2 regions of the Streptomyces sp. NPDC006193 genome follow, and region 2 is predicted to be linked to the other one. Evidence: riboswitches for the same ligand, from Rfam matches in the RefSeq annotation. Region 2 holds a riboswitch; the other holds the start of a gene.

Region 1 (4,831 bases), on a different contig from region 2:
GGGCGATGAACACGGTCGCCCCGAACTCGCCGAGGGAGACGGCGAACGCGAACCCGGCCGCGACCAGCAGCGCCCGCCGCACCAACGGCAGGTCCACCTCCCGCCACACCCGCCAGGGCGAGGCGCCGAGCACGGCCGCCGCCTCCCGCAGGCGCACGTCCACCGCGCGCAGCACGGGCAGCATGGTCCGCACGACGAAGGGGGCGCCCACCAGCGCCTGGGCGAGCGGCACCAGGATCCAGGACTGGCGCAGGTCCAGCGGCGGTTTGTCGAGCGCGATCAGGAAGCCGAAGCCGACGGTCACGGCGGAGACGCCGAGCGGCAGCATCAGCAGCGCGTCGAAGCCCCGCACGAGCCGCCCCGCGTCCCTGCGGGCCAGCGCGGCGGCGGCCAGACCCCCGATCACGACGGCGATCGCGGTGGCGGCGACGGCGTACTCCAGCGAGGTCCGCACGGCCTGCACGGGCGCCACCAGGAAGGTGCCGCCGTCGGAGGCGGTCAGGGCCCGGTAGTAGCCGAAGCCGGGCGCGTCGAGCGAGCGCCGGACGAGGACGGCGAGCGGCAGGACCAGCAGCAGGGCGACCGTGCCGAGCACCCCGGCGAGCAGCGCCCGCTGCCCGGCCCCGCGCGGCCGGCGCGCGGTCGCCCCCGGGTCGACGAGGCGAAGCGCTGCCTCCCGCCGCCGTACCGTCCGGGCGTGCACGGCGAGGATCGCCCCTACGGCGGCGAACTGGACGAGGGTGAGGACGGCGGCCGTGGACAGGTCGAAGACCTGGGAGGTCTGCCGGTAGATCTCCACCTCCAGGGTGGAGAAGGTGGGGCCGCCGAGGATCTGGACCACGCCGAAGGAGGTGAACGTGAACAGGAACACCATCAGCGCGGCGGCGGCCACGGCGGGCGCGAGCGCGGGCAGGGTGATCTGCCGCCAGGCCCTGAGCGGGGAGGCGCCCAGCATCCGGGCGGCCTCCTCCTGCCGCGGGTCGAGCTGGGCCCACAGCCCGCCGACCGTGCGCACGACGACCGCGTAGTTGAAGAACACGTGGGCCAGCAGGATCGCCCACACCGTGGTGTCCAGCCGCACCCCCCACAGCCGGTCCAGCAGCCCGCCCCGCCCGACCAGCGCCAGGAAGGCGCTGCCGGCGACCACGGTCGGCAGCACGAACGGGACGGTGACCACGGCCCGCAGCAGCTCCTTGCCCGGGAAGTCCAGGCGGGCGAAGACATAGGCGGCGGGCAGGGCGAGCAGCAGGGTGAGCCCGGTGGAGGCGAGCGCCTGCCAGGTGGTGAACCACAGCACGTGCCGGATGTCCGGCTGGGTGACCACGTCCGCCAGCCGGCCGAACCGCCAGGCGCCGTCCGCCCTCAGCCCGCGCGCCAGGATCGCGGCGACGGGCCAGGCGAAGAACAGCGCGAAGAACGCGACGGGCACGGCCATCAGCCCGAGCCGCGCCGCGCTCCCGCGCGTGCCCCTGGTGCGGGCCGCTACTTCAGTACGAGCGACGTCCACGACTTGACCCACTGGTCGCGGTTGGCGGCGATCTTGTCAGGGGCCATGGTCTCGGGGTGCTCGGCGGCCGCTCCGTACTTCGTGAACTCGGTCGGCACGGCGGCGCCCTTCACGACCGGGTAGACGAACATGTTGAGCGGCATGTCCTCCTGGAACTCCTCGGTGAGCAGGAAGTCGAGGAACGCCTTGCCGCCCTCGGGGTTCTTCGCGTTGCTCAGCAGGCCCGCGTACTCGGTCTGCCGGAAGCAGGTGCCGTACGCGACCCCGGTCGGGGCGGTGGCGGGCCGCTTCTTCGCGTAGATCACCTCGGCGGGCGGGGAGGAGGCGTAGGACACCACGAGCGGCCGGTCGCCGCCGGCCTTCTTGCCCTCCGAGGAGCCGGAGAACTCCTGGTAGGCCTGCTCCCAGCCGTCGACGACCTTGACGCCGTTGGCCTTGAGCTTCTTCCAGTAGTCCTGCCAGCCCGTGTCGCCGAACTCCGCGGCGCTGCCGAGCAGGAAGCCGAGGCCGGGCGAGGAGGTGGCCGCGTTCTCGGTGACGAGGAGGTTCTTGTACGCGGGCTTGGCCAGGTCGGCGAAGGACTTCGGCGGGGCCAGCCGGTGCTCGCGGAAGTAGGCCTTGTCGTAGTTGACGCAGATGTCGCCGGTGTCGACGGGCGTGACGCGGTGCTTGGCCCCGTCGGCCCGGTACTGCGGCAGGACGCGGTCGGAGCCCTTCGCCTCGTACGGCTGGAAGAGGCCGTTGTCCAGGGCCCGGGACAGCAGGGTGTTGTCGACGCCGAAGAAGACGTCGCCCTGGGGGTTGTCCTTGGTGAGGACGGCCTTGTTGACGGCCTGCCCGGCGTCGCCGTCCTCCAGGACCCTGACCTTGTACCCGGACTTCTTCTCGAAGTCCTTGAGCACGTTCTTGGAGACGGCCCACGAGTCGTGGCTGACCAGGGTGACGGTCTTGGAGTTCGCGGACTGCGCGGTGTCCGCCGAGCCGCACGCCGTCAGCGTGACCAGCCCGAGCCCGACCGCCACCGCCATGAGGGTCTTGTTGTGCACTGGATGTCCTCCTGGGGTCGGCCAGGAAGAGACGCGGCCCTGCCCGGCTCCGCGCGGGAGGCCGGGCAGGGCGCAACAGCTTGAGGTGATGACCGAACTTCCTACCCAGAATGACCTGGGCGAGGTTCAGAGGGTCTGCGGCCCGGTTGCCGCACTCTCAGCGCTGTGGCGCTCCCCTGTCGGAATATGCATAGGTATGGCCGGTATGAAGTTGTGGACGGCCTCAGACTACCGCTCGGTGGCCGCGAGCTGACCGCAGGCCCCGTCGATCTCCTGCCCCCGGGTGTCCCGGACGGTCACCGGCACCCCGTGCGCGGCGACGGCCTCGACGAACGCCTTCTCGTCCTCCGGCCGGGAAGCGGTCCACCTGGACCCCGGCGTCGGGTTCAGGGGGATGAGGTTGACGTGCACGGGCCTGCCCTTGAGGAGCCGGCCGAGCCGGTCGCCCCGCCAGGCCTGGTCGTTGATGTCCCGGATCAGCGCGTACTCGATCGACAGCCGGCGGCCCGACTTCTCGGTGTACTCGAAGCCTGCGTCCAGCACCTCGCGGACCTTCCACCGCGTGTTCACGGGGACCAGGGTGTCGCGCAGCTCGTCGTCGGGGGCGTGCAGGGAGATGGCGAGCCGGCACTTGAAGCCCTCGTCGGCGAACCGGTGGATGGCCGGCACCAGCCCGACGGTCGACACGGTGATCCCGCGCTGCGAGAGCCCCAGCCCGTCCGGGACCGGGTCGGTCAGCGCCCGGATGGCCCCCACGACCCGCTTGTAGTTGGCGAGCGGCTCGCCCATGCCCATGAAGACGATGTTGGACAGCCGCGCCGGACCGCCCGGCACCTCGCCGTCCCGCAGCGCCCGCATGCCGTCCACGATCTGGTGGACGATCTCCGCCGTGGACAGGTTCCGGTCCAGTCCCGCCTGCCCGGTCGCGCAGAACGGGCAGTTCATCCCGCAGCCGGCCTGCGAGCTGATGCACATGGTGACCCGGTCCGGATACCGCATCAGCACCGACTCGACCAGCGTGCCGTCGAACAGCCGCCACAGCGTCTTGCGGGTGGTCCCCTGGTCGGTCGACAGATGCCGGACGACGGTCATCAGCTCCGGGAACAGCGCCTCGCGCAGCTTCTCCCGGGAGCCGGCCGGGATGTCCGTCCACTGCTCGGGGTCGTGCGCGTACCGCGCGAAGTAGTGCTGCGAGAGCTGCTTGGCACGGAACGGCTTCTCACCGATCCCGGCCACCGCCTCCTTGCGCTCGGCAGGCGTGAGATCGGCGAGATGCCGCGGCGGCTTCTTGGCTCCGCGCGGCGCGACAAAGGTGAGTTCTCCGGGCTTAGGCATGGCCCACCCAGTGTCGCAGATCGAATCGGGTGACCTGGCGGGCCTGCGGTCACCAGGTCACCGGGAGGGTTCTGGGGCCGCGGATCAGGCCGCGGCGTTGGAACTCGACCTCCTGCGGGGGCACGGCCAGGCGGATGCGGGGGAAGCGGGTGAGCACGGAGCCGATCACGACCTCGGCCTCCATGCGGGCCATGATGGCGGCCAGGCAGTGGTGCGGGCCGTGACCGAAGGCCAGGTGGGGGCCGTCGTCCCGGTCGAAGTCCAGGGCGTCGGGGTCGGGGAAGACCTCGGGGTCGCGGTTGGCGGCGACATACGCGTTGTAGACGACATCGCCCTTGCGGATCAGGTGCCCGCCGACCTCGACGTCCTCGGTGGCGATCCGCGGGATGCCGACGCCGTTGCGGTGGGGGACGTAGCGGAACAGTTCCTCCACGGCCCGCGGCAGCAGTTCCGGCTCGCGGCGCAGCCGGTCCATCTGCTCGGGGTGGGTGAGCAGCGCGTACATCATCGAGCCGCTGTTGTTGCGGACGGCGTGGCCGCCGCTGACCTGGACGGCGGTGGCGAGGGAGATGGCCTCGTCGTCGGTGATCTCACCCGCCGCGGCTGCCTGCGCCAGCACTCCGGCGAGGTCCTCGCGGGGTTCCTCACGGCGGCTTCGCAGCAGTTCGGCGATGCGGGCGCGGGTCTCCCGGGCGGCCCGCCCGGCGCGTTCCTCGGACTCCGCGCCCGCGGACAGCAGCGCCTCGCCCGTCTCCGCCCAGCGGTGCCAGTCCTTCTCCTCCACGCCGAGGAAGTCCCGGACCACCGCTACGGGGAAGGGCCCGTGCAGGTGTTCCATGAGGTCGGCCGGCGCACCGGCGCGTTCCATCCCGTCGAGCAGTTCGGCGGCCCTGCGCTCGGCGAGCGGGCGCAGCCGCTGCATGCTCCGGCCGGTGAACGCCCG
Region 2 (4,831 bases):
GTCCACGCCCTGCTCGGCCTGTTCGATGACGGTGTCCTTGTAGATCTCCCAGGTCAGTTCCTCGGCCTTGCCGTCGACCTTCTCCAGGGCCTGGTAGAGCGGCACGGTGCCGATGGGAACGGGGGAGTTGCGCAGGACCCACTCGCGGGTGGTGTGGATGTTGCGGCCGGTGGAGAGGTCCATGACCGTGTCGGCGCCCCAGCGGGTCGCCCAGGTCATCTTCTCGACCTCCTCCTCGATGGAGGACGTCACCGCGGAGTTGCCGATGTTGGCGTTCACCTTCACCAGGAACCGCTTACCGATGATCATCGGCTCGATCTCCGGGTGATTGACGTTGGCCGGCAGCACGGCCCGGCCCGCCGCGATCTCCTCGCGGACCACCTCGGGAGAGACGTTCTCCCGGATGGCCACGAACTCCATCTCCGGTGTGATCTCGCCCCGGCGGGCGTACGCGAGCTGGGTGACCGCCTGGCCGTCCCGGCCTCGCCGCGGCTGGCGCGGGCGGCCGGGGAAGACCGCGTCGAGGTTGCGCAGCCCGCCACGCGGCGCGGTGTGCTTGATCCCGTCGTCCTCGGGGCGGACGGGACGGCCCGCGTACTCCTCGGTGTCGCCGCGAGCGATGATCCAGTTCTCCCGCAGGGGCGGCAGGCCCCTGCGGACGTCCGTGTCGGCGAGTGGATCGGTGTACGGGCCCGATGTGTCGTACAGCGTCACCGACTGCCCGTTGGTGAGGTGCACCTGACGGACCGGCACCCGCAGATCGGGGCGCGAGCCCTCGATGTACGCCTTGTGCCAGCCGATGGACTTCCCGGCCTCCGGGGACTTCTCGTCCTGAACGGAGGCAGGCGTGCGTGCGTCCTTGTTGGTCATGAGACCTACTCCCTACGCCGGCATTACCCGGTAACAGGTTCGGCGGTCGACGCAGCGGTTTCCGTCGGCCGACGTCTCTGGTGGAACCTTGCTGGTTCCACGTGAAACATCGCGTCTACGGAGGTCAGCGCCCTCTCAGCCCGGTGCTCCGAGCTCCCGCGTGTGCAAAGGTGCCTCCACGCTAGCGTCATGTGTGGCGCGGTGAACAGTGGGCCCCCACGCTTCTTGCGATGATCGGGCGGTGACCAGGATGGAGCAGTACCCCTATCAGCCGCCCGAGCCGCGCCGCCAGGACAGCCCGGAGGACGGCAGCGGACACGGCCACGGAGTCCGTGAAGGCGGCTCCCACGGTCACTCGCACAGCCACAGCCACGGTCCCGCCGCGCCCGTCTCCAAGCACCTGCGGACCGTCATCGCGGCGATTCTCGTGCCCTTCACCGCGGCGGTCCTGGTCGGCCTCGCGGTGCTCTGGCCCGGAGGAGCCCCGCCCCATACGCGCACCGGCGTCGGCTTCGACCGGCAGACCCAGCAGGCCACGGTCACCCGGGTCGTCGAGGTCGGCTGTGCGTCGGGGGACGCCTCCGGCGCCGCCCCGGCCGGCGACACCTCCGCAGCCGGAGGCGTCCCGGCGAAGCGCAAGGCCGGCACATCCTGCAAGAAGGCGACCGTCCGGATCGACACCGGCAAGGACAAGGGCCGTACGTTCACCGAGATCGTGCGGCCGGACCAGTCACGGCAACTGCACCAGGGCGAGGAGGTCGTGGTCGCCTACGAGCCGTCCGCGCCGAAGGATCTGCAGTACTCGGTGACCGATGTGAACCGGCAGTTCCCGATGGCCCTGCTCGCGGGCATCTTCGCCGTCGCCGTCGTCGTGGTGGGCCGGATGCGCGGTGTCATGGCGCTGGTCGCTCTGGCCGTCAGCTTCCTGGTGCTGACCCTGTTCATCCTGCCCGCCATCCTGCAGGGCTCCAATCCGCTGGTCGTGGCCGTGGTCGGATCGAGCGCCATCATGCTGATCGCCCTGTACATGTGCCATGGCCTGTCAGCCCGTACGTCGGTGGCGGTGCTCGGCACCCTGATCTCCCTCTCGCTGATCGGTGTGCTCGGCTCCCTGTTCATCGGCTGGGCCGCGCTGACCGGCAACACGGACGACAACACCGGTCTGATCCACGGGCTGTATCCGTCGATCGACATGAGCGGTCTGTTGCTGGCCGGCGTCATCATCGGTTCGCTCGGCGTGCTGGACGACGTGACGGTGACGCAGACCTCGGCGGTCTGGGAGCTGCACGAGGCCAACCCGTCGATGGGCTGGCGCGGTCTGTATCGGGCGGGCATCCGCATCGGCCGTGACCACATCGCCTCCGTGGTCAACACCCTGGTGCTGGCCTACGCCGGAGCCGCGCTGCCGCTGCTGCTGCTGTTCTCGATCGCGCAGAGCAGCGTGGGGGCGGTGGCCAACAGCGAACTGGTGGCCGAGGAGATCGTGCGCACCCTGGTGGGCTCGATCGGCTTGGTCGCCTCGGTGCCGGTCACCACCGCGCTCGCCGCGCTGGTCGTCTCCGCCGACCGGCCCGGCCCGGCTGGCCCGGCACCGGGCGCGGGGCAGCCCGCACCTGCGCGCGGCGGCCGGGGCCGGCGCCGGAAGCGGTGAATCCGGCGGCCGGTCGGCGGCGGCGCCCGACCGGCCCCCCCCTCCTCAGCAGAAGCGTTCCTGCACCACCCGGTGCGGCAGGGCAGCACCCCGGCGCCGTTGGCTCGTATCACTCAGCCGGCGCTCTGCTCCTCGGCCAGGATGCGGTCCAGCGCCTCATCGAGATGCGCGTCGAAGTCGGCCAGCGCACCCTCCTGGCCGAGCGGCACGAGCTTGTCCGTCCGGTCGAGGAAGGCCACCAGCGGCGGCGCCGACGAGCGGAACAGGGCCTGGTCGCCGCCCACCTGAAGCCGGATCAGCACCTCGCCCAGCGTCTCGGAGCCGGCGGGGGCGATGTGCACATCGCCCTCCCCGCACGGACGGCCGACTCCGTCGATCAGCAGCTCACGCCCGAACGCCCAGGTTACCGGGGCGTCCCCGGGCAGATGAAAGGTGAGCCGCACGGCGTAGGGATCACTGGCCTCGTAGCGCAACTCCACCGGAATGCGGAAGGAGAGCTCCTCCGACACGAGAAAGCTCATCATGACTTCTGCCTGTACGGACTCGCGCATCGCCTATCCCGTCATATGACATCGACTGGCCGGGATTCGTCCATCCGACCGTGGTCCAAATCTTGCTGAACGTACACGGCAGATCACAAGGAGTAAGTTTTCACATACTGATAGAGAGGGCCAGTGAGCCGAGATTCCGTCCGATCTCCGTCTGCAGCCGCTCGACCGCGGGCAGCAGCCGGTCGGCCCGCTGGGCCGGCAGGGAGATGGCCATGGTGGCCGCTGTGGTGCCGACCGTGATCGGAACCGCCGCACAGACGGTTCCGAGCGCGTACTCCTGGCGCTCCACCACCGCTTCCATGCGCCGCAGCCGGGCCAGCCGGCGCAGCAGTGCGTCGTTGTCCCGCACGGTGTACCGCGTGAGGGGCTGCACAGGACAGCGGGCGAGGTGGTCGCGCCGGGCCTCCTCGTCCAGCTGGGAGAGCAGGCACTGACCGATGGCGTGCGCGTGACCGGTCTCGCGGAAGTCGGCCCACTCCTCGACCGCGGGCGCCTCACGCGAGTCGGAGACGCACATGACCTCGATCTCACCCTCGCGGTACATCGCGTAGTACACCGGCACACCGATGGAATCCCGCCAGCACGCGAGCGTGTCCGCCACCGTGCTGCGACGTTTCTGCCGTGCCCCGCTGCTGGTGAGCCGCGCCACCGCGTCACCGAGGAAGAACAAGCCTTTCTCACGGCACAGATAGCCCTCGTGCACCAGGGTGCGCAGCAGGTGATACGTCGTCGGCAGCGCGATACCGGCCTCACGGGCGAGTTGCTTGGCGGTGGCGCCGTGTGCGTGCCCGGCGACGGTCTCCAGCAGGCGCATGGCGCGCTGGACGGATCCGATGAGCGTCGCGGGGGCCGGGGTCGCCCGGGCGCCGGCCCCCCGGGGTTGACCGGGGACGGCCGGAACGGGAGGCCGCGGCACGGGGGCCGGGCCGGAGGGCGGCGGGGCGGGAAGGGTGTGGGGTTCTGCCGGTGCGGTGTCAACCGTGGCCAAGGGTCACTCCGAAGCGAGGGGGCAGCCCGTGCGGAGGAGGAGCACGGAGGGGTGTCTGCGCCGTCCACGGGGCCGGAGCCCGCGGTGAGTTCTGGACTCTAACCGTCCGTCACCGCGCGCAGACGGCTCCCGGGGAAACTTCCCTCCTCCGAGGGAACCGGTGGTCCCGTTCGTCCGGGCACCGGTCCCCGCCCGCCTCACCAGTCGCTGCGCGACGAGGAACCCGCCATGAACTTGCGCACGATGTAGATCACTCCGCCGACCAGGGCGACGAACAGCAGCGCCTTGAACAGCAGTTTGATCACGATGGCGGCGACGGTCGCGATCAGGCCGCCGAACACGACCAGGGCGATGACCGGCACCGCGACCCACTTCACCCACCACGGCAGCCCCGCGAAGATAGCCCGCATCGCCTCGTCCTTTGCGCTCTCGTGCGTTGTCGGTGTTCCGCACCCGATGCTAGGGCCGCGGAGACGCCCCGCGGGGACCGCGCAGCCCTTGTCCGCCCCTGACCCGTCCCTTAGGGAACCCCGAGACCGGGCTCACGCCTCCGGCGGAGAGAACACCACGAGCACCCTGAGGTCTTCGCTGATGTGGTGGAACCTGTGGGGGACCCCGGCCGGCACGTAGACGATGCTGCCCCGTGCCACCTCGGTCGTCTCCGCACCGACCGTGACGGACGCCCTGCCGCTGACGACGAAGTACACCTCGTCCTGGTTGTGCGGCTTCTGCGGGTCGTGCGCGCCCGCGTCCAGGGCGTACAGGCCGACC

What was found. A riboswitch is a leader RNA that binds a small molecule or an ion and turns the genes downstream of it on or off. The one in region 2 is predicted to bind thiamine pyrophosphate.
Region 1: another riboswitch for thiamine pyrophosphate. It lies ahead of ABZ261_RS18800 (thiamine ABC transporter substrate-binding protein); the one in region 2 lies ahead of thiC (phosphomethylpyrimidine synthase ThiC).

What each region holds. Positions count from the first base shown of each region.
Region 1 covers NZ_JBEXTB010000019.1:66,791-71,621, reverse strand. Annotated here, with positions in the region: gene ABZ261_RS18805 (iron ABC transporter permease) at 1-1,435, opposite strand, end outside; gene ABZ261_RS18800 (thiamine ABC transporter substrate-binding protein) at 1,483-2,553, opposite strand; TPP riboswitch at 2,634-2,741, opposite strand; gene rlmN (23S rRNA (adenine(2503)-C(2))-methyltransferase RlmN) at 2,782-3,888, opposite strand; gene ABZ261_RS18790 (cytochrome P450) at 3,938-4,831, opposite strand, start outside.
Region 2 covers NZ_JBEXTB010000002.1:237,368-242,198, reverse strand. Annotated here, with positions in the region: gene thiC (phosphomethylpyrimidine synthase ThiC) at 1-870, opposite strand, end outside; TPP riboswitch at 863-1,040, opposite strand; gene ABZ261_RS03005 (YibE/F family protein) at 1,112-2,521, shown strand; gene ABZ261_RS03000 (SsgA family sporulation/cell division regulator) at 2,635-3,072, opposite strand; gene ABZ261_RS02995 (IclR family transcriptional regulator C-terminal domain-containing protein) at 3,173-3,907, opposite strand; gene ABZ261_RS02990 (DUF5326 family protein) at 4,258-4,470, opposite strand; gene ABZ261_RS02985 (cupin domain-containing protein) at 4,603-4,831, opposite strand, start outside.